Regions from separate parts of the Paenibacillus residui genome, predicted to be linked through region 4. Evidence: riboswitches for the same ligand, from Rfam matches in the RefSeq annotation. Region 4 holds a riboswitch; each other region holds the start of a gene.
The links. Region 4 has a riboswitch for cyclic di-AMP ahead of ACFQ03_RS05315 (CAP domain-containing protein). Riboswitches for the same ligand answer to the same signal wherever they lie in the genome.

Region 1 (7,974 bases), on a different contig from region 4:
TCGGAGAAATTGGTCAAGCTTCTTAAAGGGGACGAGAACAACTCGCTAAGAGTGTCTGACAATGGGTTAACGGTCTACCTGTTTGTCGGCGTGAACGGTGTCGGCAAGACGACCACGATCGGCAAGCTGGCACATCGCTTTAAGCAGCAGGGCAAGAAGGTGCTTCTCGCCGCCGGGGATACGTTCCGGGCGGGAGCGATTGAGCAGCTGGAGGTGTGGGGCCAGCGGGTCGGAGTCGATGTGATTAAGCAGCAAGCCGGCTCGGACCCGGCGGCAGTCATGTTCGATGCCGTACAGGCGGCCAAAACGCGGGGAGTCGATATTCTGCTGTGCGACACGGCGGGCCGCTTGCAGAACAAAGTCAATTTAATGGAAGAACTGAATAAAATTTACCGGGTCATCAACCGGGAAGTGCCTGACGCTCCTCACGAAGTGCTGCTGGTGCTGGATGCCACGACCGGACAGAATGCGCTTAGCCAAGCGAAATTATTCGGGGATAAGACCGGCCTGACGGGCCTTGTGCTGACGAAGCTCGACGGTACGGCGAAGGGCGGAATTGTAGTGGCCATTCGTCAAGAAATGAACATTCCGGTTAAACTGGTCGGCCTCGGGGAAAAAATGGACGATCTGGAGCCGTTCGATTCCGAACAGTTCGTGCATGCCTTATTCGCCGGCTTAATCACGGAAGAAACTGTAGAGGAAGAAACCCAAGCTTGAACATGGACTTGGAAATCGCCGTTCCCAATAAGGGGCGGCGATTTTTTTTAGCCTATATCTTTCACCTACAGTATAGCTGTAGTTTTTCAGGTTGTTGAAAACATTGAATAGCCAAATGGCCTGTGATTATGAAGGGCCCGCCTTTGCAACCGGATTCTATATGTTCCGTATAATAAGGTAACCAAGTAATGGGAGACGGAAAGGGGGAGGCGAGATGTTCTACAGAGGCCGGGTTCGTCCAAGCAGGCCCGCATCTTTACTTGGCATGATTGTCGGAATTGTTTTCGTGATTATCGGATTTACGATGGTTATGCCTACGGGGGGAATATTTGGAGTGCTATGGACGGTCATTGCGATAGCCATTACCGGGTACCACGGTTATAATTTGTTTTCCAGCCAGGGAGCCGCGGAATGGGAAGTGGATGTCAGACCGGACAGGCCGCTGAACCGCAGTATGGAGGAAGCAGGCGTTGATTTTGAAGAAAAGCTGAGGAAGCTGGAGAGATTGCGGAGAGAAGGGCTGATCACCGAAGAGGAGTTCAAGCAGAAGCGCGATGAGGTTATGCGCGATAAATGGTAAAGATGATTTGAAGGACCGTTGAAACGGTCCTATTTTTAAATAAATGTATAAGTTATACTTTACCTGTTCTTGTATTTCATTGGTGAACGCGCCTGTCCAAAGGACAGTGATAGCCGCTTATCCTTTCGCCAGGAATATTAGGATCTGCGTTTCATCCTCGATATGCTCCGTTAGGAGCTTTTTTTAATTCCGGGGCTCCCCGCTAAGTACCCGGAATAAGCTTCGAAGTGGTTTTTACAGGGCTCCATGGATGTCCGTTTCCATTTTGCTTGTCTTGTCATATTCTATCATATTCATGCACGGTAATCGCTGTAAAGCATAGAAGAGGCCATAAGGAGGAGATCTGATGTCCGCAGGGGTGACCGTATGGTTTACCGGACTATCGGGAGCGGGCAAAACTACGCTATGCGGGCTTGTAAAAGCCGGATTGATTGCTGCGGGTGCCCGGGTCGAGGTTCTGGATGGAGATGACGTGCGCAGGCATCTGGCTCCGGATTTAGGCTTTTCCAGAGAGGATCGGATGAAAAATATAGAGAGAGCGGCGTTCGTCGCCCGGCTTCTATCTCGAAACGGAGTGATTGTGCTGGCTTCTTTCATCACTCCTTATCAGTCTATGCGAAATTACTTGCGGCAAGAGCTTGACCCCTATATTGAAGTTTATGTCCGCTGTTCGTTGAAGGAATGCATCCGCAGAGATGTTAAAGGGCTTTACCGCAAGGCGCTGAGGGGGGAGGTGCCTCGATTTACCGGCATCTCGGATGAATATGAGGAGCCGGTAAATCCGGATGTCACAGTGGATACCGAACAATGCAGCAAGGAGGAAGGGGCACGGCTGATCCTGGATTTTTTGAGGAGACGGTCCTTTATATAACAGTTCTCTCCGGCATCGATATGTAATCGGAAATAAAGGCGGCAAGCCGCTTGGAACGGGAGGAGGACAGGATGGAAGAGAAGGAAAAGCCAATTTTGCTATACATGCATATTCCCAAAACAGCCGGGACGACCATGTATACTATTCTGCTAAACCAGTACAGGGCCGAGGAACTGTTAACCTTTTATTATCAATGGGATGATTATGTCCGGGCTGCAAGTCAATTGCCGGACATGATTAGGGGTTCCCATTCGCAGGTGAAATGTATATTTGGACATTTTTTTTTCGGTCTTCATGCCTATATTCCGAAGCCGGCGATTTATGCCACCATGCTCAGAGAACCGGTGGAGCAGGTGCTTTCCCTGTACTATTATATTAGAAGGGTCCCTGAGCATCCGCTGCATTCGCAAGTCGTTCAAATGAGCCTGGAGGATTATTTAACGAACAATAAGACCTATTTCGCCAGTTGGAATCCGCAAGCATCCCAGCTCGCCAACCCCTTTATACCCGATTTGGATAAGGCTATAACCCATCTGGACACTTTCTATGCGTTTGTTGGAATTACGGAAATGTTTAACGAAAGCCTGTTTCTGATGAACCGTTTATTCGATTGGAAGCAGTCTTCTTACCAATACTGGAACGTCACGGAGAAGAGACCGCAGCAGCAAAATATCCCGCCGGAGCTTATCCAATTGATTCGCGAAAAAACGAAATTGGACGGCGGGCTATATCATTATGCAAAGCTTCGGCTGGAGCAGAAGCTGGCGGCCTTGACTCCGGAGGAAATGAAGGAACTGCAAATTTTCAAGGAACAATTGGAGAATAGGAAAAAGACCTAATAATACCAGTAGATCCATAAAATTCACATTTATAGATATGTGGAAAATATTTCACGGTATGCATAATTACGTGATGTGTAGCGCATACATTACCGTTTGCCAAATTCTGTGGATGTTCATTCCAATACGAGTATGGTAGCCTCCTTAATGCCAAAACTTATCGGTTATGAAAGATAAGTACGGGGGATGTTTTTTGCGGAAAAAGCTTATATCGTCTTCCGCTTGGGGTGAAGCGTCGACAGACGCGGGGTTGTATCCTCAATCCTAACCCGACAGCTAACCTCGTCGGCAGTACTTAAAGGAGAACCTTGTCTATGAATCGATTGATTTCCAAAGTCCCGTTCCGAATCATTGCCGTGATCACCGTTGCTATCAGTTTGGCTACGACCGTATCCGCCGCCTCCCTGAAATGGAACGAAACCGAAGCCCATGGAACGGATCCTCGGGAGATGAAGTTCGCACAGTGGGTTAAAGCGCCGCAGCCTGTTCCTGCGGAGCAGCAGGCGGATCAACCGCAGGGGGATGCTTTAGCGGCTGCAGCACCCGAAGCGCCGGCTCAGGAGGAAGCTCCGCCCGTTCAGCAGAGTTCGCCCGCTCCCGCTGTCCATGCCCAGCCTTTGGCCGCATCCACTCCTAAAGCCAAAGCGGACAAACCGAAGCAGGAGGAGAGCAAATCGGCTCCGGCGATGCGCGCTGTACCGGTGAAAGCAAACGTCATCGTTACTCCGACCGGGCAAACCTTAACATATAAGAAAGCAATTCCTGCGGTAGCGTCTGCCTATACGGCATCGGCCGAGGAAAACGGAGGCTACGCAGGACGTGATTATTTCGGAAATCCTCTGAAGGTCGGTAGTATTGCAGTGGATCCTGCCGTCATCCCGCTGGGGTCGAAGGTCTTTATTACCGGCTATTCCTATGACGGGCTTCCGGCAGGAGGAATGGTAGCTACAGCTACCGATATAGGCGGTGCGATCAAAGGAAACCGGGTGGATGTTTTCGTTCCCGATTCCCGGCAGCAGGCGATGAAATTCGGCAAACAAAATGTGCAAATCTACATTCTGGATTAAGTAAACAGCAGCCGGAGTCCCTCTTCTTCCGGCTGCTGTTTCTATAGCTCCTGTACATATCATTCAAACGATTGGTTAACCGATGGAAAACCCGCACTATTTGCTCTTGGACATGTTCAGCAGCTGGGGAATCGTAACAAGCTCATAACCGTCCGCCTGCAGCTTCTCGATAATTCCGGGAAGGGCCTCGATAGTTCCCGATAGGTTCTGGCCGTCGCCTCCTGCGGAATGCTGAAGGATAATAGCTCCCGCATGCGCATGATTAAGAATATTGGCGGAAACCTGCTTCGCGTCAAGCCCTTTCCAATCCAACGAATCTACATCCCAATTGACGATCAGAAATTGATTCTTAATCGCCCATTGAAGCTGTTCTTCATTTATCGCTCCGTAAGGAGGGCGTATATATTTCGGTTCATAGCCGATCAGACGGCTGAGAATGTTCTGGGTCCGATTGATTTGCTGTTCAAAGACGGTGACCGGCAGCTTGGGAAAATTCGGGTGATTGTAGGAGTGGTTTCCTATGACATGCCCTTCCTTAGCAATTCGTTTCACGACTGCCGGATTGGCCTCCGCCCGATAGCCGACCAGAAAGAAGGTGGCTTTGACATTGTACTTCTTTAGAACATCCAATACTTGCGGAGTGAATCTTTGGTCCGGTCCGTCGTCGAAGGTCAGAGCGACCTTCTTTCCTTTGGAAGAGCCCTTGAGCCGAAAGGAATCGGGATATTTAGCCCTTAATTCGGACAAGGTCAGTTGAGATGACGTGCCCGAGGATTGTCGGGTCGTTTTTTTCCCGGCCGCGACTTCACCGGACTGCTTGGGCAAAGGCTTGGGCTTGCTTAATTTAGCTTTCTCCTTATGCTTGTCCGGCTCAGACGGTTGAGGAGCCTGCGCTGCAGGAACGGGAGGCTGCTCCCGGACAGACGGCGATGCTTTCGGTTCAGCCGGTGAACGGTTCTCCTTGCCGCCGGTTGAAGGCTTCGGCGGTTCTGTTGCGGGCGGAGCGGGATCTGCCTGTTTCTCCGGAACGGGAGAGGCTGCGGGCAGTTTAGGAAGAACGGCCTGCTCTTGTGTCCGTTCAGAGTTCTGTTCGACTTTGGACAGGAGCGAATCCGTCGTATCCGGTCCGAATGGCTGCGAGCTGTTATCTTTTTCCCTGCCGATACCGCATCCGTAAACAACGATGAGCAGCAAGCTGAGTGCAATTAGATACAGATGGCGGCGTTTCATAGTTTCTTCCCTCCGATATTTTTCATATTCTATTATTTTGTTATGACCAGGGGGATTTATCCGTTAAATCATAAATTGGCAAAAGAATACAGCCGGAAGGATCGGTAAACCGAATTCCACACGGAAACTGAGCTGAAGGATGCCGCCACGATCGACGGCTGCGGACGATTCAGGTATCGGATGCAGAATGGTATGGCTGTCAAGGTTATTCGCTTGACAACAATAAACGGGTCGGTTACAATAAGCAAAGTGTGTAAAGTGTTTTTCCTTGACGGGGGTGGAAGCCATGCCCGAGCATCCGATGCTGGAGAAGACAAACCGGATCAACCTGTTGTTTGATTTTTATTCGGAGCTTCTGACGGAGAAGCAGAGAACATTTCTGTCCTGTTATTTCCACGACGATTATTCGCTTGGAGAGATTGCTTCCGAATTTTCTATCAGCAGGCAAGCGGTATATGAGCATATCAAGCGAGCAGAGCTGATGCTGGAAGAGTACGAGCGGAAGCTGCGGCTTCTGGCGAAGCATGAGCAGCGGACGGATTGCCTGAACCGTCTGGAAGACCTTCTGGGCGAGGCGAGCCCCGATCTTCGGAGCAAGGCGGCACCTTTGTTGGAGAAGATGCGTCTTGTCGACTGATCATGTAATATTGGATATTAAGAGTAGTTAAAAACATAGATTCGAGCGGTATAAGGTCAGGAGGTGGCGTAAATGGCATTTGAAGGGTTAACTACCAGGCTTCAGAATGTGTTCGGTAAGCTGAGAGGCAAGGGGAAGCTGTCGGAAGACGATGTAAATGAGGCACTGCGCGAGGTACGGCTGGCGCTTCTGGAGGCCGATGTCAACTTCAAGGTCGTTAAGGAGTTTATCGCCAAAATTAAGGAACGGGCCGTGGGACAAGAAGTGCTCAAGAGCTTTACGCCCGGAATGGTCGTTGTTGAAATCGTCAATAAAGAGCTGACCGAGCTGATGGGCGGAACCCAGAGCAAACTGGCCAAGGCGAATAAGCCGCCGACCGTCATCATGATGGCCGGACTGCAGGGGGCCGGGAAGACGACGACAACCGGGAAGCTGGCGAAGCTTCTGCAGAAGCAGAATCACCGTCCGCTGTTGGTAGCTTGTGATATTTACCGTCCCGCCGCCATTAAACAGCTTCAGGTATTGGGAGACCAGATCAAGGCTCCGGTATTTACGATGGGGGACCAGGTCAGCCCGGTGGAGATCGCCAAATCGGCGCTCGCTCATGCCAAGGAGAACGGCAACGACTACGTCCTGATCGATACGGCCGGACGTCTGCACATCGACGAACAATTAATGGACGAGCTGAAGCAGATTGTGGCGGAGGTTCAGCCGCATGAGATTCTGCTGGTCGTTGACGCCATGACCGGCCAGGATGCGGTGAATGTAGCAGAGAGCTTCCACAAGCAGTTGGAATTGACCGGCGTTGTTCTGTCCAAGCTTGACGGGGATACCCGCGGCGGGGCGGCCATTTCCGTTAAAGCGGTAACGGGATGCCCGATCAAATTCGCCGCATTGGGCGAGAAGATCGATGCTCTGGAGCCTTTCCATCCGGACCGGATGGCCTCGAGGATTTTGGGAATGGGCGATATGCTCACACTGATCGAGAAGGCCCGGTCCAGCATTGATGAAGAGAAAGCGAAAGAAATGGAGAAGAAGCTCCGCAATGCGGAGTTTACCTTCGAAGATTTTCTGGAGCAGATGGAGCAGATGAAGAAGCTCGGACCTTTGGACCAGCTTCTTGAAATGATACCCGGAATGAACAAAATGAAGGGTATGAAGGATTTCAAGATCGATGATAAAAAAATGGCCCGCACACTCGCGATCGTCAAATCGATGACGACCGAAGAGAAGCGTAAACCGGAATTGCTTAATGCCAGCCGGCGCAAAAGAATTGCTCTCGGCAGCGGAAACTCCATTCAGGAGGTTAACCGGTTAATTAAGCAATTTGAAGATATGCGCAAGATGATGAAGCAATTTTCCGGCATGATGGGAGGCAAGGGCGGCAAAGGCTTGAAAGGGAAATTGGGTAAAGGCTTCAAGTTCCCCTTCGGTTGAATAACCGCCGGCGCAGCCCGGAAATCTTGTAAGGAGGTGAATTGATCCATGGCAGTTCGTATTCGTTTGAAGCGGATGGGTGCTCACAAAGCTCCTTTTTACCGTTTGGTTGTTTCCGACTCTCGCTCTCCTCGTGATGGCCGTTTTATCGAAGAGATCGGTACTTACAACCCTCTGACTCAACCTGCAGACGTTAAGATTGACGAAGAGAAAGCATTGAAATGGCTCCAGAACGGGGCACAAGCTTCCGATACCGTTCGCAGCTTGTTCAGCAAAGCTGGTATTATGACCAAATTCCACGAGCTTCGGCATCAAAAATAATTCCGTCTGTTCGGAGGGTTATCATGAGGGATCTGATATCCGTCATAGCTAAAGCACTGGTCGATCATCCGGAAGAAGTTCAGGTGAATGTGGTGGAACAAGAGCATGCGACCGTTTATGAGCTTACGGTTCATCCTTCCGATGTCGGCAAGGTGATCGGCAAGCAGGGGCGCATTGCCAAAGCGCTGCGGACCGTAGTAACATCGGCAGCAGTTAAAGAGAATAAGCGCGTTTCGGTGGAGATTGTCTCCTGACGGAAGCGAACGGATTAAAGG
Region 2 (7,974 bases), on a different contig from region 4:
AGGACTCAGGATATGGAACAGCTCGATTTGATTATGGCGCAGAAATTTCTGCAGTTGACTCTTGAGAGCATCCGGACCGTTGTTGATATCGGGATAAAAGTAAAAAAAGGAGAGGTCCTTGCCGAGGATGGAAACATGCTCGATCAGATTTTTGGAATATCTTCCGATGCCCCGATAATTGGACACCCCCTGAACGAAAGACATATCGAAGGCTATGTTCACTATGTTCACCTCTTCTAAAGATATCGACATTAACTGAACAGTCTGGAAATGATCATCCCGATGGACGCGGGAGAAAAGTTAAGGTGAATATCCGAAGCCGCTTTTCTCGCCAACGCCTCCCGTCTGCTTTTGTTCTCGTAGGCTTCCCGCATCGTTTTGCGCACGTTCGCTATGCTAACGTCCGCCCAGCGATGGTTAAGGTAATAATCGGGCCGCTCCCGCTGCAATTTCTCGTCGACGGGAACGAGATTTTTCTCCGTCTCGATCAGGAAGCTGTTCGATTCGTTCATAAATTCGGTTGCCCCTCCCCAATTTATGGAGATGACGGGTTTCCCCAGGCTCATCATTTCCATCGCCGGCATTCCCCAGCCGCTGGCCCGGTCCATTGAAATATAGACATCCGAGCTTTGATAGAGATTGATTAAATTCTCTTCCGAGAAAGGCGTCGTAATTAGCACGATCTGATTCTTGTAACGGCCCGGCGGAATCAGGGACAGTATTTCTTTAGCCGCAAACCCTCTTTTGTACCCGCTGTGCAGATATACCTTCAAGATCAGGCTTACATCCTCGGCGGGAGAGAATTCTTCACAGAAAGCTTGTATAAGCATTTGATACCCTTTGCGGTAATCGAAGCCGAATACGTACAAAAACACGAATGACCGGATCGGCGGGGAGAAAATTAATTGCTGATACGGTTTCCCTGGATAATATTTCGTTACATCAATAGGGTACGGGACGATTTTGAGCTTCGAGGGGTTGACCCCGCTGCGGGAGAAAGTTTCGTAATTAAAGCGGGAGGGGACCCAGATTTCGTCCATTAAGTTGGCCTCCGCCGCCCAGCCGCTCGGCAGCCGGTCCGTTTCGAACAATGTAACGCCAATCTGGCGGGCTACGTTCGGTACATGAAAATGCTCCCGAAACAGGGGAGGTAATCCGTGGCGGATGAAGACGACTCTGTCTCCAATCTTGGGAGTGGATAACCGCTGCAGCCATTGTTTCGTCTGTTCGCCGATTTCCGCGTGATCCGGCCCTATAGGATGGATTTGCACGGGGATATTCATCGTTTCCAACGTTTTTATGAAATTTCGGGATACGTTGCCGTATCCTCCCATGTCCAGGACGGGCCCCATCCAATACACCCCGGTATACTTCATCGAAGGCTTCCCCCTTTAATCGGCCGATAAAACTGCGGATTAGTAACCAGTATATGGCGCTACGGAAGGGGGGAATTAGGTGTTTGAATCAAAAACAAGGAAAATTGGGTAGATGCTCTTACCATCGATCGGGGATGTCTTCATTCGTCCATACCCCGATTTTCCTCTCCGCATATATTAGATCACACGCTTGCTTGCCGCTCTCTCTTTGAGTTCAGTTCTTCAGTAGAAACCAAAGGATGGATGAATATGGGAATTTTCGGGCATCAGATGGGAGCTCATTTTCTCTATAATAACAAGATGCTACCATACAACAGAATTCCTAAGAACAACTGGTCCGAAAGAACGGTTGAAATTCCGATCGTGATTGATTTTTTGCAGGAGCATGGGCAAGAAGGCTCTATTCTCGAGGTAGGAAACGTGCTCTCCCATTATCCGGATCTGATCGAGCATCTTCCCGGTCTGGCCGGCCGGCATATTATCGATAAATTCGAAAAGTGGCCGGGAGTAATCAACATCGATTTAATGGACGTTCAGACTCGATACGATGTCATCGTATGCGCATCGACCGTAGAGCATATCGGGCAGAAGGCGTATGGAGAGTTCCAATCGGGTGACCGGGAGGCCCCGCTGAAGGCCATTCGCAAAATCTACGATTTGCTGAAGCCCGGAGGCAAGGCGATCATTACCGTTCCGTTCGGGCGTCTAACGGACGTAGGGTGGCTTATTCAATTCAATTCGGAGTATCTCCGGCTCCTGACCGCTAAATATGATATTCCGGATACCGCCGTCTCCTTTTCCTTCATGAGGAAACTGGACACGGACATAAGCTTCGAAGCTCCGAGCCAATTATGGGTTCAATGTGAAGAGCGGGATTTGGCGGACTGCCGGTTCAACCATCCGTTCTTCCTGGCCAACGGGCTCGCCGTTATCCGTTTGAACAAAACCGACGAGCTTCCTGCGCTTGCCGAACTCCCTCCTGCCGAACTGCGCTATGAGACTCCACCGGGGATCGGCAACCTGTATTATTCTTCATTTATTCTGCCTAGGCCTTCCGATAAGGACGGTTGGATCCGAAGCAATCAGCCCGGATTCATTTTCTTTGGCCCGTATATCAAATTGCCCGTCCAGGTATACCGCTTCGAAGTGCGGATAGAAATAGTCGGCGCAGGCCACTTTACGTTGGATATCACGTCCAATGCCGCTAATAAATTGTTGTGGCAAAAACACTTGTTCCTAACGTCTCAGCTGCAGGAAGTCATCTATTTGCATGAGGATGAAAAAGATGTCGAAGTGCGTTTATATAAGCACGATATGAACGCTTGCGCGGTGCGTGTGCCGTCGATTTACTTGGCACCGTTATAGCGGAAGGGGAGATTGATTTGACCAGACCTCATTATTACTTGGGTGACCACACCGTATTAACAAATATAAATCACGGCCCTTATATGTTTCTGGATACACGGGACCCGGTTAACTTAGCCATTCTATTAACGGGCGATTGGGAGAAATGGATTACAGACATTATGTTGACGATCGTCAAACCTGGAATGACCGTGCTCGATATCGGGGCGCATACCGGCTTTTTCTCTATTTTATCAGGGCATTTGGTAGGGCCTACCGGCCAGGTGCATGCGTTCGAGCCGAACCCTTTTCACCATAGAAATCTGTTAAAAAGCATTTCCTTCAACGGGATGTACGGGCGTGTCCATCTGCACCGGGTCGCGCTGTCCAATCAAAGAGGGGAAACCGAATTTCAGACGATAGGGGATGGCGGGACAAGCATCCAATTTTTAGGAATCGAAGCTATCAACGAGCCGACAATGTTCAAAGTCAAGCAAGGATTGCTCACCGACTTCCTTCCCAGCCTTAAAGCGGACGTGATTAAAATCGATGTAGACGGGGCGGAGCCGTTGATTATGGATAGCGTGTTTGAAGTGATCGACCACAATCCTTCCATCATCATTCTTATGGAGTATTTGCCGGTTATATGGCGCGGGGGAGAACCGGGGCCCGTTCTGCAGAAATTTGTCCAGCGCGGCTTCCAGTTCCATATTTTGCGCCATGATGGCCGGGTGGAGCCTACCAATGCGGCGGTATTGGAGGCTCATAGAGACCTTTATCACTTGGATTTGCTGATTGTCCGCTGAAGCTGCGCCTGTATCCAGGAGCAGTGACCACATTTTAAGAGATGGGAACGGAGCAAGCGGCAAGCAAGTGTCATCGTTTTACTTATCAGCTCCCTGCAGTGCACACTTGCATAGCTGGGCCCAAACCATAAATTAAGCCGAAACTAATAAAAATCGTAAGAAGGTATCCTTCTTACGATTTTTTGCGCTTATGGACAGAAGAACGGTCATTTCGCTTTCTCAATGATAAGCCCTATCGAGGTAGTGACATATTGCGCCAACAGCAGTCTTAAGTGCGGATTTGAATGGGGGGGAACATCAATATGGCGGTCTATCGGGCCGGTGCCTACCGAATAATCGACTTCTATGGAATGTCCTTGTGCGCGCAGCGTATGGACCATCCATTCGATGTCCTTAAGGCGGAAGAGGACCGTAGGGCCTTCTTCCAGCGTCTGGTCGTTGGAGGAAAGGTTGAATTCGGTCGTATGAATGGCAACTCCCCCGGGCTTCAGGCAGTTCATTTGGTTCAAGATAAACTGCTTGCCCAGCGCAATCGATCCACAGTGCTCGAAGGAGCAGGAGGACCAGGTAAAATCGAATTGGTTAAATAAATGCGGAGGAATCGCATTCATATTGACCACTTCAAAGGTAACCCGCTGACGAAATAATTCAGGATCGCATAACCCTCTTTCATTCAAATCCTGAATACCTGCGGCATGCATGTTGGATTGCGCCCAGCCCTGTACGGAGGCGGAGGGAGCATCCAGATCGGTGGCCGTGATATAGCAGCCTCTGGAAGCAAATAAGGAGGCGAGCGGCTCTTTGCCGACACCAAATCCCAATCCTCTTCTGCCGGGGCCTAGCATTCCCCGTTCCAACAACCCTTGATAGATATAACAGTATTCCCACAGCTTTCGATGATACTGCAGAGGCTCCTTCAAGGCGAGGCAAGCTTCCTGTAGCCAGACGGACTCGAAGTCCTGTTGTTTGCACACCTGTGAAATCAACATTGAACGGATCGCTCCTTCTGCGAAGAGGATTTGAAAATAGTCCAAATGCAGTGATGTTTCTATGGTATGCGTATCTTCGGAAGGAAGGCACGGCACAGGGCCAGAGCAGCAGAGTCTTTCCATATTTTACTCGTTTAACCGGCTACTAAAATATGCTAGACTTTAACCGCCGAAACTTCAATAAATTTTCTTGAAGTGCGGGGGACGGTATGTGCCGACAATTGGGCTTGCTCGGCACTTGGGGTGAGTCGCTTATATTAGCGTAGGGATACTTCCTTTTCTCCCGAATCCGACAACTAACTCCGCAGGCAGCGAAAAGGAGCTCAGTATGAAACGATTGGTTAAAACAACAGTAATAGCGTTTACATTAAGTGTGTCTTTGGCCAGTTTGTCTTCTCCGGCTTTCGCCGCATCCTATCAGGTTCAGGATAATGATAGTTTATGGACAATCTCCGAGAAGAATCAGTTATCCTTGGAGGCCGTTATCAATGCCAACATGGGAGTGGATATGTATAACCTGCAAAGCGGCCAGACGATTACGCTTCCAGTATCTACGGAGCATTCTTATGCCGTGCAGAAGGGGGATTCCTTCTGGACAATAGCGCAGAAATTAAATATTCCTCTAGACTTGTTAATGGCGGCCAATTCTCAATATGATCCCTATAATTTATATCCGGGGCTTGTGCTGGAATTGCCGGAAGGCTACACGAATTCGAACCACTCGGTAGCTGCCTTAAGTGCGAGTCCGGAGTCTGCTCCGGCGCCTGCGAGCAATGCGCAAACGATAACGACGCCGACGGGCGAAACCTATACTTACAGCAAAGTTATACAGGCTTCCGCTACCGCTTATTCCGCCTCGCATGAAGAGAACGGATGGGGGCCTGTCGATTACTACGGCAATCCTCTGAAACTGGGAACGATAGCCGTAGATCCGGCAGTCATTCCTATGAATTCTACCGTTTATATTACCGGTTATAACAGTCAGGGGCTTCCTGTCGGAGGAATGATCGGCAAGGCAACCGACCAGGGCGGAGCGATTAAGGGCGACCGGATTGACATCTTTATGCCGGGCAGCCGTTCAACTGCAAGCCAATTCGGCATTCAGAACGTAACCGTTTATGTATTGAACTAAAGATACGGCATCCTAATGATTTGCATAAACGATCAGTCTCGTAATAGGCGAGGCTGATTTTTTTTCAATGAACATGGGCGGGATCAAACCAACCTGCGGGCTCAAGCATACTTTGTAATTATCCGGGTGTAAGCCTGCAGGGAGGTGCAAGATGGGGATAGAGCTGATCGGAATCCATTGGGTGTACGTAGGGTTTGTCGTCATGATTATCGGCTGCATGATCATGAGAAGGGATACATCGCTTGTATGTATAGCCGGAATCTTTCTGCTCGGCTGGTTGGCTACATCGTCCTTAAGCCAATCTGTAAGCGGAATCTTCAACAGCTTTATCTATGCGATCACAGAGCTGTTGAATACGATACTGATTATTTCGATTATCGTGTCCATGGGCCGGGTGTTAACGAGAACGGGAATTAATGAAACGATGGTGTCCCCCTTTATCCGACTGATGAGAAGTCCCGGCCTAGCCTATTGGACAGTCGGATTGGTCATGCTGGTTATTTCCTTCTTCTTCTGGCCGTCTCCCGCCGTGGCGCTCATCGGGGCCGTGCTGCTGCCGGCTGCGGTTCGGGTCGGTCTGCCGCCGCTCGGTGTTGCCATCGCAATGAATTTGTTCGGCCACGGCATAGCCTTATCGGGGGACTTCGTCATTCAGGGGGCTCCCAAGCTGACGGCCGACGCTGCGGGTATACCGGTCTCCGAGGTTGTCCAGGCCAGCATTCCGTTAGTTCTGGTCATGGGAACGGTGACGACTGTAGCTGCCTTCTGGCTGATGCGCCGGGAGATGGCAGCCGGGAAGCTTACTCTCGCTACCGGAGCGGTCCGCAAGGGGGAAGCCAGAGCGGAAGGAGGAGAGGACCCCCTGGCCGCTGCCCTGCCGGACAAAGCCAAAAAAATTATGGCCGTCATCATTCCACTGTTATTTGTTGGCGACTTGGCAGCCATGTATTTCTTCAAGCTGCAGGGAGGGGAGGCAACGGCTCTGGTCGGGGGAACCTCAGTGGTCATTCTGATCACCATCACCCTGCTTGCTCATCGCAACCGGGGACTGGAGAGAACGACACAGTATCTGGTGGAAGGCCTGCAGTTCGGCTTCAGGGTATTCGGGCCCGTCATTCCGATCGCCGCTTTCTTCTATCTGGGGGATTCGGCCTTCTTCAATTTATTCGGCAGTGTTCTGCCTGAGGGGTCTCAAGGCATCGTCAATGATTTGGGGCTCGCTCTCGCCAATACGGTTCCGGTTAACAAGGAGGTGGGCGCCGTTACCCTTACGACCGTCGGCGCCATTACCGGATTGGATGGCTCCGGATTTTCGGGAATCTCGTTGGCCGGCTCCATCGCCCAATTATTCGGTACGGCCATCGGCTCCGGGATCGCTACATTGACTGCGCTGGGTCAAATTGCCGGAATTTGGGTCGGAGGAGGAACCTTGATTCCCTGGGCATTGATTCCCGCCGCGGCGATCTGCGGGGTAGATCCTTTCGAGATGGTTCGCCGCAATGTACGGCCGGTTGTGATCGGCTTGGTCGTGACGACCATTGTCGCTATGTTCCTGATCTAAATTTTCCCGAATGCACAAAGAGGGCACTCCTTATGTCTAGACGTGAACGGCTAACGCTGCACGCCCGGTTCACACCTTGTTCATCGTGCTGTAGCCGACTTTTCACATGAAGCTTGCCGAGCCGATCGTTCCAAGCAGCCTCTGGCGCAAAGCATGCCAAGACTAACGCAAATCCAAACCGGGCGCAACGTATCCGTTCGCCCGGTTTTTAAGGAAGTGCCTTCTATAGATCGGCCCCGTTCTGATGATTCGTTGCCGAACAATGATTAATTATATTTAGGCAGCCAGTCGCCATGGGCTTCGATCAAGTCATCGCACAAGGAGACAATATCATCGATGGAGAGCTCTGCCGATGTATGCGGGTCCAGCATGGCGGCGTGATAAATATGCTCTCTCTTGCGGGTGATCGCCGCTTCGATGGTCAATAACTGGGTGTTTATGTTCGTCCGGTTCAGTGCGGCTAGCTGCGGAGGCAAATCTCCTACATAGGTCGGCGTGACGCCGCTTGCGTCTACGAGGCAAGGAACCTCAACGCAGGCCTCCTTGGGAAGATTGGTGATCAGTCCGGTGTTCATCACGTTCCCACCGATTTTGAACGGGCGGTTCGTCTCCATCGCATCGAAAATATAGGAGGCGTATTCATTGGAGCGTTTATGCTCAAGGCTGCGGTTGTTCACCAGTTCATCGCGCATGGTCTGCCATCTTTCGATTTGCCGGATGCAGCGCCGCGGATATTCGTCCAACGGAATATTATAACGGTCGATTA
Region 3 (7,974 bases), on a different contig from region 4:
CGGCACAAGCAGAGCCGCAAGCCGCTGCGTGTGCATGTCAAAATGGATACCGGCCTCGGCCGCATCGGTATCCGCCATTTCTCCGAATGGGAAGCGATGGCCCCATATTTGCAGAGTGAAGACCTCATTGTGGAAGGGGTGTATACTCATTTCGCAACAGCCAATCAGGCGGACTCAGATTATTACAAACGGCAATTCAGCCGCTTTAAAGAGATGAGAGGGTGGGTAGCTGATTCCGGTTTTGCCGGCTTTATTGCACATTGCTCCAACAGTGCAGCGGCACTGCAATATCCGGAGTTCTCTCTCGATATGGTGCGGGTAGGGGCTGCTGTCTATGGAATCAATCCATGTGACGGGGAAGTCAAGCGGAGATTGGATGTCGAGCTGAAGCCGACCTTGTCCCTGCATTCGGAAATCGTGCAGGTCAAATATGTAAAGCAGGGCGCAAGCATTGGTTATGACCGTTCCTACACGGCTGTTTGCGACGAGTGGCTGGGCACCGTCTCCATCGGTTATGCGGACGGCTGCTGCAAAGGGTATCAAGGCTTCTATACGCTTGTTGATGGACAAGCGGCTCCGATTGCCGGAAATATTTGCATGGATCAAATCATCATCCGGCTGCCCCGATATTATCCCGTCGGTACACCGGTAACGCTGATCGGGAAGCAAAGGGACAGGGAAATCAAACTGAACGACCTGGCCGATCATATCGGGAGCATCCCCCAGCAAGTTCTGGCCATGATAACCGCCCGGGTGCCCCGGATCTATCGAGGAGCGGAAAGCATGAGCGAGATCATCTCCGCTCGTGCGCTATCCAAAGCTACAGGCTAATCATTAAGAAGAGAAGCGGGGCGGAAGCGCGGGAAGCAGGCCGGCTATGCCGGCGAGGATATGTACAATAATAACCGTCCGACAGCGTATCTGCCGGACGGTTTCTTAATTAAGAACTATGGGCCGGAATCCGCTTAACACTCCACTAGCCTGCTTCACTAGATTAGGATTTGCGGAATCGATGCCAATTGCTTTTCTCAACCTATCCAAAAGTAGGCAACCGTGATGACGACACCGGCGAAAATCAGAAACAGCAATGTCCCTAACAGCTCTCTGTTAATTCGCTTCGGATCGTTCTCATCCACAGGTGGCTTGTTCTGCCGCATGTTCCTCAGGCTCCTCTCTGTATAGAAATGTTCACCGGAACAAATCTATACGGAAGCCCACGAAAGTGGACGTAAACTTGATAGGCATCAGAAATTGCCGATGCCGCAGTTTGAAGATCATTAAATCTGCATAACGAAAACGAAAAAGCGGCAGCAGCTTCTTCCGGAGAAAGATCAGATATAAAACTACAGCGATGAGAACGGCCATTGTAGGCTCGAAGCTTCTGACGACGGAGTGGAGATAGGAATCCGGCTGCCGTGATGACAGCAAAGGATCGCCGATCGTTAAAGGGCCGTCAGACTCGGATATACCCACGGGAATCGAAGCTGCAACAAGCAGAAAGGAAAGCAGCAGAAGTCCCATTCTACCTCTTGAATTCATGGAAGCCACCTGTATCCATATATTTTCCCCATCGTATCATTCCGGGATGGCTGCTGTCTATTCCGTCGGTATTTCTTTGATCCGGTCGGATAACAAACCGTCCGAGGAATGGTTTTCCCCTGTAACAAAATGCTTCATGTAATACGATACATAACTGCCGTAGCGGGAAGCCGAGGCTAGAAGAAGTTCATCTACATAATGCACTCCTGAAGAAAGGCTGTCCAGCATCGCCGCCGAAGCTGCCGCGTACAGTCCGCAAGCGACCTGAAAATAGGTGGCGCTGATTCCGAATTTGCGAAAGATGGAACGATTGTCCAAAACATTATACATATAGCGTTCTTTATCCTCGTATACTAGCAGCACCCCGACCAGGTCCTCGCCCAATAATTCCGCTTCCTCGGGATCGAGCACCCGGTGATGCCAGTCCCATAAATCGTCCACATTGTCCAGATTCGTTCGGATGATATCGGTCATGTATTCGCTGACCCGATAGAGGAAGCCGACCTCCATGTCATACAATTTCCCTAACGTGACAACCTCTTCATGCGGCATAAGGCAGCCGTAGAAGCTTTTGTCCCCAAGGGTGACCTTGAACTCCAGCTCGTACACTTCTCTAAAAATGACGAAAGGAGAACGCCATTTCATAAACACCGGGTAATTTAATATGGCTTCGTCAAGGAAACATTCAGGTGACCAGGAGGAGTAGACGGTGTTGGCTTGAATGACGGACGGATCTCTATAGAAGGAAGTATCCTGTTCTACTATATAACAAGCGAGCGGACGTTCATCGGGGTAACGGTTAATCATCTCTATGGCCATCCACTGGACGACCCCCGGGTTCATTCCCGAGCACAGAATTCCTTTCATATTTGTATACTTATCCCTTGCTTCATCTACAATGCGATATCTTTCCAGCAGGGTGAATCTCTCCACGGCCTCCGTTTCGTCCACCCAAGTATTTTCCAGAGCCGAGTTGATATAGGAAATGCCGAATTCATTGCAGCATTCCAGCATGCCGACGGTATCGGCCCAGGAGACATCAATAACGAGATTGGTCCGGGTATGGAGCAAATGCTCCTTAAAGCGGTCCGTGTCTGCCAAATCGAACGAATGTACGGCCAGTTTGTCAGCCAGGGACGGATATCTTGTCCGGTAATGATTCAATGGTTTCTGCCGGATATCTATCAAATGGATTTGACTGTTCTGAAGAAGGGAGTGGAGTGGGGCGGAAGCGTGTTGACAGGAATGATTTAACAAGGCAAGCAATGCTTTGGCTACCCCTCCGCTGCTTCCGAGCAGGCTTATCACCAAGTTAGTTGCCAATATCGTTCACCTCTTTCATCAAATTCCAGCCAGGCCGAATAAGGCTAAAACGTAGTCAGGATTGAATCCAACGGTCTCAGGCCTGCGGCGACGGCATGGACTTTTTTTCTGAATTTGCGGGGAATGAGATGCTTCAGAGGCTGATCCACCTGATTAAAATATTTGAAGGCTTCCGCGGCCATCTCATCCCACAACCGGTAATAATGCAAATAATCGTCGGGCATGACTATAGTCCGGGAGGTGCCTTCCTCCGGCACACATACAAAGGGCTCCTCATCCCCCAAAATTCCATAATCACTCGTTAACTCTTCGCCGGGATGGATGTCCCTCGCCGCTAATTCCAGTTCATACGCCGTTCCTATACAATTAGGATTAAAGCTGTGATTGATGTATCTTCCGTGGTCCCAGCACAGAACATATTCTCCTTTTTCATTTTGGTAGGCGTATTTGTAGACGATATCCCGCCGCAGCGGTTCCAGAGAATCGACGTAATCCTCGTCCAGAATCATATCTAAGTCATCCAATACCCAAACAATAGTTCCTTTAGGAATAAATTTGGTCGCGAATACGCCGAGCCCTATCTTTTCGTTAACGAAGCGAAGCTCCGTATCCGGATGAATCATACAAACCACCGTCCTCAAAATTTGATAAAGCAATTTAATAGATTTATCTAATAGTAATAGAGTATTTAATAATGAGAGATTTCGTGATAGAAATGGGTCTAGCTATCGCGGAGTCATGCAGGAGCGGAGAAGATAACGGCGAGGGAGGGGCAAAAAATCAATCAGTTAGGGGAGGGGATAATGGCGTTGAGCAGTAAAAGGAAGGGGATGGCCGATTTTGTAAAGGATGGTTGTCAAGGCTTAATGGTTGACAATTTCCTTATTCTGCTATACAATTTGATTACGCTTAATTTCCGATTATCACATCGGAAAGCGGGGGAACCAGTTATTGGGGCGAATCATTGCTTTACGAATGTAGGGAACCATCTTCCCGAGCCCGTCAGCTAACCTCGTCTGCAGTGGATGGGTCAAGACTGATATAGGAGCAAACTTGCTTACACTTTGACCCTTGTAGGGTCTTTTTGTGTATAGGGTCCCGCCGCTGACAGAGATGGGCTTTCCGTCAGGGCGGGACATTTTTGCTTTTATACACTGATTGGAATGGGGTGTTGAACGTGGATACCGAAGAATCGATTCTAAGCGAACCTCCGCCTATAGGCTCTTGGTTCCTGCTCATTACTAAGATAGGAAGAGACACGACTTGAACAGAATAAAGGAGGAATTGGAATGGCCCAGCCGAAGTATATCACCGATATCGACAAGATAACGGCTATACCGGAGGAAGAGAGACAAAAGCTTAAGCAAATAACGGAGAAGTTCGTTTTTCGGGTTAACGACTATTATTTAGGATTAATCAATTGGCAAGATCCCCATGATCCCATTAAGAAGCTGGTAATTCCCAATGAAGGAGAGCTTCTCGAATACGGCCGCTGGGATGCTTCCGACGAGGACACGAATTATGTGGTTCCCGGCTGCCAGCACAAGTATAAGACAACAGCTCTGTTGATTGTGTCGGAGGTTTGCGGCGCTTACTGCCGATATTGCTTCCGCAAACGGCTATTCCGCAACGATGTCAAAGAGGCGATGCTGGATGTAGATCCGGGAATTGAATATATTTCCCGGCATCCCGAAATCAACAACGTCCTGCTGACAGGCGGAGACAGTCTGATTCTCGCCACCTCCAAGCTGAAGATGATTTTCCAACGGCTTCGGGAAATCAAGCACGTCAAAATTATTCGCCTCGGCTCCAAAATCCCCGTTTTTAACCCAATGCGGATATACGAAGACCAGGAATTGCTGGATACGATTCGGACTTATTCGACTCCTGAACAACGAATATATGTAATGGCTCATATTAATCATCCGCGGGAAATTACACCGGAAGCGAAACGGGCATTTCAGGCGCTTCATGAAGCAGGAGCCATTGTTGTCAACCAGACTCCGGTGCTGAGAGGAATTAACGATGACCCTGTCGTTCTGGGAGAATTGTTAGACCAGCTATCCTGGGCGGGCGTCACTCCGTATTATTTCTTTATCAACCGTCCGGTTGCCGGTAACAAAGATTTTGTACTCCCCTTGAAGCGGGCTTACGAGATCGTGGAAGAAGCCAAAGCTCTCACTTCCGGATTGGGTAAGCGTGTGCGCCTCTCGATGAGCCATACTTCCGGCAAAATTGAAATTTTGGCGATTCAGGACGGCAAAGCGTATTTGAAATATCACCAATCCCGAGAGGGGCATTATGGCCGGTTTATGGTATTGGATTGCCCTGACGATGCGGCCTGGTTCGATGATTTGCCGGGCAATGAACAGTATTGGGAGAAGCCCAGGAAGAAAACCGATCAGGTGGTCTCTGTCAATGAGCTCCCCGACATGCCGCAAAGAAGGAGAGCAAGAGTAGCCCAGTCATAATTAATATAGCAGTGATATGAATACGAAGGCGTTCTGTGCTCCGGACTGAGGCAGGCGCCTTCATCGCGTTTTCGGAGCCGGGATTAATCTTCCACCCGGAAAAAAGAGCGAAGGGGCGTTGGTACGCCCCTTCGCTCCTGCTAATGATTTAATAAGTGCCATTGCTTGATAAATTCCGCGGACTGCCGGATATCGTGCAGCCATAAATGCTCCCGCATCGATTCCGAAAGCTCACCGGTTAGTGTAATTACTTCTTAACTTTAAACGTGTTGGTTGCGTCGATATAAGTTTGCTTGTTATCATCCATTTTATTGGCATTCGTCCAGAAAATTACTTGGTGGAAGCCGTTTTCGGATTCTACCAGTGTAAACAGATAAGCGATCTTGACTTTATCCACTTCTCCCCGGACTTCAAACTGGATGCCTTTGTTACCGTTAATATCTGTTTCAACAGGATCGGAATGGACGGCGTTGCCGATGAGAGAACCGTCTGTCTGCATGGACATAATCAAATCGTAGTATTCTTGCAGCGTAAATCCGTCGTCGAAATCTGTCTTGGGCTCGTTAAGAACCATCAGATAGTTCTCGTTTCCTGCAGAGAGATTAAGGGCTTGGAGGTCGGCTTCGTCGTTCAGCCCATTAGCTTCCGTCCACCCGCCCGGCAGTGTAATTTCCGTCAAGTCTGCACTATCGGTAAGTACGACATCCTTGCCGCTCGTCTTGGAATCCGAACCGTTCCCGGCCGTAGTTTCAACATCATCTTTCAGAACCCGGAAAGAATTAATGACGTTAGTAAATTCTTCCTCGTACTCATCATAGCGTTCATCCAATGTCCAGGCAGCCAATTGATAGAAACGGTTGCCTTTCTCCAGGTATGTAATCAAATAACGGACTTTGATACCGGTAATCTCGGCCGAAATAACGGCTTGTTTTGCGGGGATGCCGTCAATTTGAATATCTTTGGTTTCACTGATTTTTGTATTTTCCGCGGTCATTTCGATGTTCTGATTAGCAACGGTCATGAAATCATCAAGCGTAGTATCGTCAGCAAATTCCGATTTAGCGAATGGAACAGCAATCACGTACTTTTCTTTCACAAGGTTGGCTGCGCCCAGAATGGCCTGCGCGTTTAGCGAGTCATTCTCTTTCCAATCCTTAGGAACAGTAATTTGCACGCTCTCGTCCTTGCTCTTCAGCTCTTTCCCGTCCGCCGCAGGCTTCTGGCTGGCCGTCGGGGAAGCCGAAGGCTCGGTGGATGCCGTAGGACTTGGCGAAGGGTCGGTTGTTGTCGGTGGTTTGTTATCCGAACCGCATCCGGACAAAATTCCCGCTGTTAGGACGGTAGTTGCCAACAGCACGTTCCATTTTTTCTTCATCATCGTACTTAACTCAGCCTTCTTTCTATAAATTGATAAATTAACAACATTTAATACTTTACCTAAAACTGCAAAAAAAAGAAACAGTAAGTTTGAAAAAAGTTATGAAAAATTATTTAACGGCTCCCTGATTATGAATAATTTAGCAGAGGTGGAGACGGATGAATGGCAAAATGCAAGCGGATGTGCTATATGTAGTTTCGGGGCATGAAACGATCCCTGAAGCCGGGGCCGGACCAAGGAGCGGGCTATAGCCTTGCCAATGGGATGGATAAGGCTCCGGAACGGTATCCGTCAGGAATAAGAAGGCTGCAAAGCGGATGTCGGGTGACGGTCCGTTAGAAAAAACATCAGGATAGACAGGAGGAATTTAATGATAATGGGCTGGTTAGATCTATTTCGCAAATGGAGCAAAAGCAAAGAGCAAGTGACGGAGGAAGCTCATGAACCCGCAGAAGCACCGGTGAAGCAGGAGCAGGAGCAGGAGACGATCGTGAAGTCCAAAGAGGAATTCCCCGGCTTCGCTCCTGTATGGATGGTGGAACTTCTGTACCGGCACAAGCCAATTCTGAATCAAGAACGGTTATACGCAAAGATGCAGAAATATACCGGGGAAGCCAGGCTCGACGAACATGCTCCTAAGGGTGCGCGGGATCGGGATCCGGTCGTATCGGAGGCCCATTCCGGCGAGCGGACGCGGCAAGATTTCGAACCTCTCTTATTCTATCATTCCAACTATATGGTCCAATACCGCGATGGAGTCGTTCCTGCGCAAACTTGTATCTTACCCTCTGAGCGTCCGCCGGAAGCGGCCTTGTATGAAGCTGCACTGCAGCAATCGTGGCATTGGCCGGATGCCCGCCAAGTGGTCGGAGGCTGCCGTTATTCCTTGCTGCTGACCGATTTCTGCGCGGAAGGACTGAACTATAAAGAAAGATTGAAACTGTTTCAGAGCGCTCTGTGCGCTCTTCTGGAAACGGCGCCTTGCGAGGCCATCTATTGGAAAACAAGCGGCAAGCTCGTTCAGCCCGAGGAATATTTACGGGCAATTTCTGAAGGGGAATGGCTGCACGGGGCTATGAACGTGCGATTATACAAGGCGGAAGGGGACGGGACAGGCCAGCCGGAAATGCTCGTCGATACATGCGGTCTTGCCGCGATGGGGGTGCCTGACCTGCAGTGTCATTTTACCGGTCTTGATCCGAATGAAGTAGCCACCATACTCGTCGATCTCGCCTATTATTTGTATGAAAGGGGCGACATCAT
Region 4 (7,974 bases):
TTCTTCTTTCCATTACAGACGAAATTCAAGGGATGGCGTTCGTGGACGGGCATATCCAGCTCAGCCAGTCTTACGGCCGGACGGTAGAGAGCTCGCTGCTGACTTACCGGCTTTCCCTGGATGAATCACCGCATGCCTATACCGACCGTTTTGGCAATGATCCGGTTCCTATCTGGTTTCTGGACGGATTGAATAAGGTTCATACTGTTGTTATGCCCCCGATGTCGGAAGGGATTGTCGAGCATAACGGCCGTTTGTATATTTTGTTTGAATCCGGGGCGGAAACTTATCGGGACAGCTTCTATCCCGTTGACCGCGTTTACGTTGCCGATTCCGGCCGACTGCTAGCGATGACCCCTACGGTTCCCGGAGCATCGGGAGAAGCTTCGCTCTTGATCACCGAAATGGTTGTGGCTTCACCGGGTGAGGGAGAGCCGTACGAATATATAGAGCTCTATAATAACAGTAATCGGGCAATTGATCTGGCAGGTTACAAAATGTATTACTATTACGACCCGGCTCATCCGGAGCTCTGGAATACGAAAGTGACCAAATGGCTGATAATGACGGCGAAAGATGTGGATCCCGGCGTGAAAGAGGAGACGAATACGGTGATTAGACCGCATCAAACCAAGATTGTTTGGCTCAAGAAGCCCGGTCATTACGACAAGACCGTCGCGGATTTCAATGCCGCTTACGGGACGAAGCTGAAAGCTGGCGATTTCGTATATATCAAGCTTGCGCAAGGTCAAGGGCTCTCCAATACGACCCAGAGATTTCTGGCTGTGGTGGCGCCTAGAGGGAATCAAGTTTTTGATCGGATCAGTCATGTAACTTATAATGGCAGCTCGGAGAATCCTTCTTCGGAAAGCTGTGGAAGCGCCGATCGCCCCTGCGATTTTGCCGTCGGCGAAAGCATTATTTATTATTATCCGGAGGAGAGTCCGGCAGGAGTGTTGGGAATGGTGAGGAAGGTTCCGCAATCTCTTCATCAGACCCCGACTCCGGGCAAGCTTCTGCCCGAGCAGATCCGGTCTATCGCCAAGGGAAGATAAATTCAATAAGGTTGCTCCTATTCTTCATAGCTCCACAATGGTTAAGCTCCTCAAGTGCAAGTGAGAGTTAATCCGGACGGCTATTCTTCGAAAGATGTAAGTCCGAGAAAAAAACAAAAAAGAGCGGGCGTTGGAGGGAACTTGCCCCCGGCCTCGCTCTTTTTGTCTTAATTTTAAATTCGGATCCGGATAAACTTGATTGCGGCTGGGATCACTAAGAGAAGAAGATCGTGCGAATGTTGTTAACAGCCAATACTATCAAGACCAGAATGCCAAGAATGGCCACGATATTTTTGAACCATGTATTCTTCAGGTCGCCCATAACTTTCGAATCGTTGGCAACCCTGTACATGGCAACACCGATAATAGGCACGATAATGACGGTGATGGCTTGGGCGAAGATGATCATATTCAGAGGCACCGCCCCAAACAGCAGGGCTACGATTCCTCCTACGGCCATTACGGCAAGAATGCAGATTCTCACGCCGCGTTCGCTTAACTTGCTTCCAAGTCCGAGAGATTCGGCCAGCATAACCCCTCCGATGGTAGCGTTCCCGGTAAGAGAAGAGAAGGAAGCGCCGAACAAGCCGATTATAAACACGACGTTCGCCCAACTGCCGAAGACAGGCTCCAGAGCTTTGCCGATATCGCCGGCGGTATTGACTTGAATGCCCTGGGGCAGAAGAATGGCGGCTGAGCTTATCATAATCATGGAGGAAATCAGTCCAAGAATGATGATCCCCGTAAAGCTCTCTTTCACGCCGTCTCTAAGCCGGTCCTTAGTCAGTCCCTTCTCCTGCACCAAGTAGGATTGGTAGAAGGCACCGACGATACTGAAGGTAGTGGCTACCAGCCCGATGATAAGCAGCAGGGAGCCTTCGGGCACCCTCGGGACTAATCCGCTCAAGATGCCGCCGATACTGGGCTTGACCATGATTAGGGTCAACAGGAAAGAAATAATCATTAGAGCGACCATAACCAGCATCATTTTTTCCAACACTTTGTAGAAATTTTTGGTAAAGAGCAGAGACATGCCAAGCAAAGTCGTAATGATCACCCATACCGGCGTTGAAGTCTGGGTCAGATCGGCAATGGCCAGCCCCGAACCGATGGAATTTCCCGCCTGAAAGGAAGAGGTGACCAGGCAAGCACCGATCCCGATGACGACTGTAACGGCTTTACCCCATTTCTCACGAATAACCGACAATAGGGAACGGTTCGCAGCCATCCCGATTCTGGCGCTCATTTCGGTAAAGGCTAACATAAAACAAACCGATATTACCATGACCCACAGCAGATCGTAGCCATAAATGCTGCCCAGCTTGGAGGTAAGCGTGATGCTCCCAGGCCCGAGGACCAGTGCCGCTGTAATCAGGGAAGGGCCTAATGTGCCCAGCCACCGGGCTAAGGACGAGGAAGATGTTCTGCGATCTGGCAGTTGCGACGGGTTGTTCATTCAGAATACCCCCTTGACTTAATGATGAAGCGCTTACGTAATTGTATTTTAGTGAGCGTATGTTTAAATGACAAGTCTTTAATTTGTCTTTAAATTGAGAGAGGAGGTAAGCTCCTTAAGAATTCGATTTGTGATTTTATCCGAAGCGCCGCCGCAGCCCGCAAATCGGTCATAGGTGAAATTGAAGCGGTCCGAATCGGAAGCATTCCACAACGCTTTCATATGTTCGTCTAAGCTTTCTCCGGTTAACATTTTCATCTTGGCTTCCATTCTTTCCCGTTCAGATCGGTCTAAGGAAGTCATCATTCCGATCTGCTTGACTAACTCGCGGGGACAGCGGGCAATCGCTGCTACGCCTTGACTCTGGAGGTACAGGGCGTTATCCGCTTCCTGCCCCGGCAGGGGGCGATAAACAATAATGGGAAGGCGGGAGGCGAGAGCTTCCGTTAATGTGATTCCTCCGGCTTTGGTCACTATGCATGCGGAAGAGGCCATCAATTCCGCCATTTGTTCAACGAAGCCGTAAATCTCCACATTCGGGTCATTCCCGAAATTTTTTGCGATGGAGTTAAACAGGGCCCGGTTTCTTCCGCATACGACAGCTATACGGGCATCCTTCAGTTCTCTGCGAATGAGGGAAATCACCTCGGATAAATTGCGAAGAATACCGTTGGCGCCGGCCATTACCAGGACCCGGAGGAAAGTGCGGGCAGCTGCCGGATCCCGGTCGGACACGGTTTGTTCCCTGAGATGTACGGATGGAAAGGAGGAACGGATCGGTATGCCGCTTACGGCAACGCGTCCGGGATCGATTCCCTGCTCGAGAATGGATTTCTTCAAGTCGGGGGTGGCTACGAACAACAGGTCATATTCCGAGTATATCCAACGGTTGTGCAGAGCGAAGTCCGTCAAGATCGTAAACGTAGGAATGTTAGCTCCGCTTCTTCCGCGAATGGCAGGCATCGGAAAAGTACAGATGAGAACATCCGGCTTCTCCCGGGAGATCAGCTGCATCAGCTTCTTGGCCCCCCATGCTTTCAACCCTTTGTTCAGCATCCGCTGAGGCTTCATATTTTGGGTACATCTATATATCCAGCCATAGATGTACGGGAAATATTGGGAAGACATCTTGTAGAACTGTTGAACAGCCCGGTCCAAAAATGGATACGACTCCCCATATAAGTCCACGAGCTTCACTGCCTTGAACCCCCTCCGGGATAAAGTCTCCTGAAGAGCCCGTGCCGCCTGGAGATGGCCGTCCCCGTAGCTTGCATACAGAATAAGTGCTTTTAATCCATACATATAAGCATCCGTCCTGCCCTTGAAATGGAAGAGAAGTATTATTGCCGGTTCGCCACATAAGATGATCTTTTACGATTGAGGTATATGTATTTAATGTGTTCTCATATGCGGAAAATCATGTACCGTATCAGGGCAATTGTATGAATTACCAAACATTGTAGAATGAAAGGGCTAATCTAGCATGTTACAATCTAGTAGAAATTCGGCCGAAGCACAATCTAGTGCGCGGGGGAACCAATAGTGGGGGTGAAGCGGCTTTGCAAGCCGTAGGGCGATTACTCTTTGACCCGAACCCGTCAGCTAACTTCGCAGGCCAAACAAAGAGGAGGAAACTGAACACCATGAAGAAACACATTAAGAAAGTTGCTCTTTCCGGAGTTTTGCTCGTGGGGACTATGTTGTCTGCCAATGCAGCATTCGCTGCTCCGCAAACATTTCATTCTGGTGATGCAGTAAACCATATCACCAAGAAGTACGGGATTGACCTTGAATCCTTGTTCAAGAATCATCCCAAGTTCAGCAAATTTATCATTATAGGACAAGACGGATTTAAGTTTGATTTCTCTTGCAATCCTATACCTGACAAAGGAAACGGAAGCAAGCCTGCACCATCCAAGCCGGATAAAGGCGATCAGGGAAGCAAGCCCGCGCCATCCAAGCCGGATAAAGGCGATCAGGGAAGCAAGCCCGCGCCATCCAAGCCGGATCAAGGCAATCAGGGAAGCAAGCCTGCACCATCCAAGCCGGATCAAGGCAATCAGGGAAGCAAGCCTGCACCGACCCAGCCAAACCAAGGCGATCAGGGCAACAAACCTGCCCCGACTCAACCTGACCAAGGTCAATCCGATATTTCTCAATATGCTAAAGAAGTAGCAGAATTGGTGAATCAGGAACGGGCGAAGGCCGGACTGAAGCCTCTGCAGCTGGATTCCGCACTTTCCGCTATGGCGTTGGATAAAGCCAAAGATATGTATCATAACAATTACTTTGACCATAATTCGCCAACCTACGGCTCTCCGTTCGATATGATGGACACTTACGGCATCAAATATTCATATGCCGGAGAGAACATTGCCAAAGGCCAACGCACACCCGAGGAAGTTATGAATGCATGGATGAACAGCCCGGGCCACAAAAAGAACATCATGAGTCCTAATTTCACCAAAATAGGCGTAGCTTATTACCAAGGGGAATGGGTACAAGAATTTATCGGTTAATAAAATAACCAAAACGAAAGAGACCGACGCTTATGCGTCCGGTCTCTTTTTTTTCATCATGAGTCCAGGTCTTTCCAGCCTCCATAAGAGAAGAAGCTGATTCCGGCAGCCCCCGCTTCTTGAGCGACAAGCTTATATTTTTCCCAAAGAGGTTGATCGATCGGGAATTCGTCTGACCGCAGCAGCCCTGCATATAGAGGCACTTTATTTTCGGAACGGGCTATTTGCTCCCGGATGATCTGTCCGAAGCTTTCGGGGGTGAGCCAATAGTTCATGGGGCACACAAAATCCATCAGCCCTTCCTTGATCCACTCCCACCATTTCTGGCCGAACTGCTCATATTCACTGCCGGGATGGAAAGGCTCATTTCTCAGTTCGTTTCCGTAAGGCGAATTGTACCAGATTGCCGCAGACAGCTGCGCTTCCTTGCGTTGAGCCGTGATCTCCCGCCGGATATTTCGAACAACTCCGGTAATCAATGAGGAGCGGAACGCATACCAATCCTCCGCATGATGCTTCAGAATCCAATCCGCCCGCTGCCGGGTCTCTTCCAACTCGTCAGGGATCGAGAGATTAAACTCCCGTGCCAACCTTTCCAGGCAGCGCTCGCAGAAGCAATAATGGTAAGAACGTCTGAGATGCAAATGACGGCCAATTGGAGGATCATTATAATGATTGAGGGCTTGTTCCACAAAGAAGGTAGTTGTCGTCCCGTTCGCCGTCGTCAGCTTCAGAGGCTCCCCGGCACGGGGAATAACCGTCCAATGCCCCGCCTGATTCGTATCGATAGACAAGCGGCTCTCATAATGATAGAAACGGATGAAATCCAGATGAATCCCTGCCAATCCGGGATGCTTGACCAGCATATCTTTGCAGCGGCCGGCAATGAACGAGACAACATCCGGATTCGAGGGATCCAGAACATAGCGGCGGCCTGCCAAAGGCTCGTCCCAATTGGAAATTCCTTCATAATCGACGCAGTACGCCTCCCTGGATTGGAAAGGAAGACTTGCTCTATCTTCAGCCCGAAGCTGGAGGGTACCGATCATCCCGTGTATTTCAATGCCTGCCTTTGAGCACGCCTCCACGACCGAATCCATCTGTTCAGCGAATTCCGCCGCCGGATTCGTCCAATCGTGCAGATGAAGCAGAAGCTTGCCCACCCTATGCCGTGCGCACCACTCCACTAACTTCTCTGTATCCCCTAACGTCCAATTCTTATTTCCGATATACAGCCATGCCGTGTTTTGCCTAACTGTTGTCATTAAACTAACACCTCTCCGTTCTTTTTCCGGCCTCTCAAGCTAATTTGAAAGCCGCCTTGCCTTGCAGGTAAGTCCATTATAGCCCATCCTTCGTCGAGCTCAAGACGGAAAGGGACAAGCTTGGGCAAATAGTAATGAAAGTACTAAAAAAAGTAATCACTGTCCGCTATTCATCGGCCCCCATTACGGGTAAACTTGGAAGCATAGAAAAAAGCATTCCTTTTTTAGGTTTTATGTAGGAGATTTTCTCCAATAGCTACACACTCAGAAAGAAATTTACGGATTTAGGGGGAATTCAATGAAACCGACAACAAGAACGCCGCCAGTCATTCCAGCCTCCCGCAGAGGATATTGGGGTCAATTAGGGGCAGATATCAGGAAGGATTGGGATTTATATGTCGCTTTGATCCCGGGAATTCTGTTTTTGCTTCTGTTTAAGTATACACCCATGTATGGAATCATTATTGCTTTTAAAGATTTTAATATTTTCACAGGATTTGCGGACAGCCCCTGGGTGGGGATGGACAATTTTAAAAGGCTGTTTACCTCGCCTGATTTCGTCAACGTATTCAAAAACACGCTGATAATCTCCTTATATAAAATTGTATTTCTGTTTCCTCTTCCGATCATCGTTGCCATTTTAATGAACGAATTAAAGAACATGATCTTTAAGAGGACAATTCAGACTATTGTCTATTTGCCGCATTTTTTATCCTGGGTTATTGTAAGCGGTTTATTTATCGACCTTCTTTCCACCAACGGCGGCTTAATCAACCGGATGATTGTAGCGCTGGGCGGAGAACCGATAGCATTCTTCCTGGACCACACGATATTTCGCTCCGTGCTGATCACCTCAGCCGGATGGAAGGAACTTGGCTGGAGCACTATTGTTTACTTGGCGGCCTTGAGCGGAATTGACCCGCAATTATATGAAGCGGCCAGAATTGACGGGGCCAACAAGTTTAAGCAAATTTTATATATTACTTTGCCGGGTCTGACGCCGATTATTCTGCTGATGTTTATCCTCCGCCTGGGTAGTATTCTTGAAGCGGGGACTGAGCAAATTCTCGTTATGTACAATCCGAACGTTTACAATGTCGCTGATGTTATAGGTACCTATGTCTACCGGGTGGGGCTGGGTGAGCAAGACTACAGCTTCTCGACGGCCGTTGGCTTGTTCGATTCGGTTATCGGCTTCATTCTGATCATTACAGGCAACTACTTATCCCGTAAATATTTGCAGAGAGGCATATGGTAAGCGATTTTGCGTAACGAGAGGGGAGATCATGACATGGATATGCCAGAAACAGCTTCTGTAAAGAAGAAAAATAGAAACGCCATTAAAGAATCGATAGGAGAAAAAATATTTTATTTCTTCAATTACATTTTTTTCATCCTATTTGGAGTAGTTACTCTGTTTCCGTTCCTGAATCTCATAGCCAAATCATTAAGCAGTGAGGCGGCGGTTATTTCCGGAATGGTCACAATATTCCCGGTGGATCTTCAATTCGGAACCTATAAATATGTACTTCAGGATTCCATGTTTCTTAATTCCTTTAAAGTTTCGGTATTTATTACGGTCGTAGGTACGGCGCTCAGTCTGTTCATGACCGCATTGGCCGCATACCCGCTATCCAAGCCGAGACTCCGTGGACGGAAATATTTCATTCTGATGTACG

Region 1: another riboswitch for cyclic di-AMP. It lies ahead of ACFQ03_RS00100 (3D domain-containing protein); the one in region 4 lies ahead of ACFQ03_RS05315 (CAP domain-containing protein).
Region 2: another riboswitch for cyclic di-AMP. It lies ahead of ACFQ03_RS14285 (LysM peptidoglycan-binding domain-containing protein); the one in region 4 lies ahead of ACFQ03_RS05315 (CAP domain-containing protein).
Region 3: another riboswitch for cyclic di-AMP. It lies ahead of ACFQ03_RS07410 (KamA family radical SAM protein); the one in region 4 lies ahead of ACFQ03_RS05315 (CAP domain-containing protein).

What each region holds. Positions count from the first base shown of each region.
Region 1 is NZ_JBHTIU010000001.1:12,514-20,487, reverse strand. Features, by position in the region: gene ftsY (signal recognition particle-docking protein FtsY) at 1-717, shown strand, start outside; gene ACFQ03_RS00115 (SHOCT domain-containing protein) at 932-1,297, shown strand; gene cysC (adenylyl-sulfate kinase) at 1,644-2,168, shown strand; gene ACFQ03_RS00105 (hypothetical protein) at 2,240-3,007, shown strand; cyclic di-AMP (ydaO/yuaA leader) riboswitch at 3,146-3,313, shown strand; gene ACFQ03_RS00100 (3D domain-containing protein) at 3,322-4,074, shown strand; gene ACFQ03_RS00095 (polysaccharide deacetylase family protein) at 4,171-5,304, opposite strand; gene ACFQ03_RS00090 (putative DNA-binding protein) at 5,591-5,941, shown strand; gene ffh (signal recognition particle protein) at 6,014-7,378, shown strand; gene rpsP (30S ribosomal protein S16) at 7,427-7,699, shown strand; gene ACFQ03_RS00075 (KH domain-containing protein) at 7,723-7,953, shown strand.
Region 2 is NZ_JBHTIU010000043.1:30,763-38,736, forward strand. Features, by position in the region: gene ACFQ03_RS14260 (glycosyltransferase) at 1-222, opposite strand, end outside; gene ACFQ03_RS14265 (glycosyltransferase family 4 protein) at 252-1,376, opposite strand; gene ACFQ03_RS14270 (SAM-dependent methyltransferase) at 1,626-2,741, shown strand; gene ACFQ03_RS14275 (FkbM family methyltransferase) at 2,759-3,526, shown strand; gene ACFQ03_RS14280 (SAM-dependent methyltransferase) at 3,733-4,515, opposite strand; cyclic di-AMP (ydaO/yuaA leader) riboswitch at 4,673-4,841, shown strand; gene ACFQ03_RS14285 (LysM peptidoglycan-binding domain-containing protein) at 4,844-5,647, shown strand; gene ACFQ03_RS14290 (hypothetical protein) at 5,799-7,208, shown strand; gene melA (alpha-glucosidase/alpha-galactosidase) at 7,475-7,974, opposite strand, start outside.
Region 3 is NZ_JBHTIU010000027.1:64,904-72,877, reverse strand. Features, by position in the region: gene alr (alanine racemase) at 1-831, shown strand, start outside; gene ACFQ03_RS07430 (hypothetical protein) at 1,029-1,157, opposite strand; gene ACFQ03_RS07425 (hypothetical protein) at 1,189-1,539, opposite strand; gene ACFQ03_RS07420 (S-adenosylmethionine decarboxylase related protein) at 1,597-2,865, opposite strand; gene ACFQ03_RS07415 (SET domain-containing protein) at 2,907-3,485, opposite strand; cyclic di-AMP (ydaO/yuaA leader) riboswitch at 3,759-3,898, shown strand; gene ACFQ03_RS07410 (KamA family radical SAM protein) at 4,152-5,333, shown strand; gene ACFQ03_RS07405 (PsbP-related protein) at 5,581-6,711, opposite strand; gene ACFQ03_RS07400 (DUF4261 domain-containing protein) at 7,088-7,974, shown strand, end outside.
Region 4 is NZ_JBHTIU010000016.1:37,479-45,452, reverse strand. Features, by position in the region: gene ACFQ03_RS05330 (lamin tail domain-containing protein) at 1-1,055, shown strand, start outside; gene ACFQ03_RS05325 (Nramp family divalent metal transporter) at 1,270-2,511, opposite strand; gene ACFQ03_RS05320 (MGDG synthase family glycosyltransferase) at 2,590-3,813, opposite strand; cyclic di-AMP (ydaO/yuaA leader) riboswitch at 4,008-4,143, shown strand; gene ACFQ03_RS05315 (CAP domain-containing protein) at 4,155-5,030, shown strand; gene ACFQ03_RS05310 (hypothetical protein) at 5,087-6,295, opposite strand; gene ACFQ03_RS05305 (ABC transporter permease) at 6,594-7,553, shown strand; gene ACFQ03_RS05300 (carbohydrate ABC transporter permease) at 7,593-7,974, shown strand, end outside.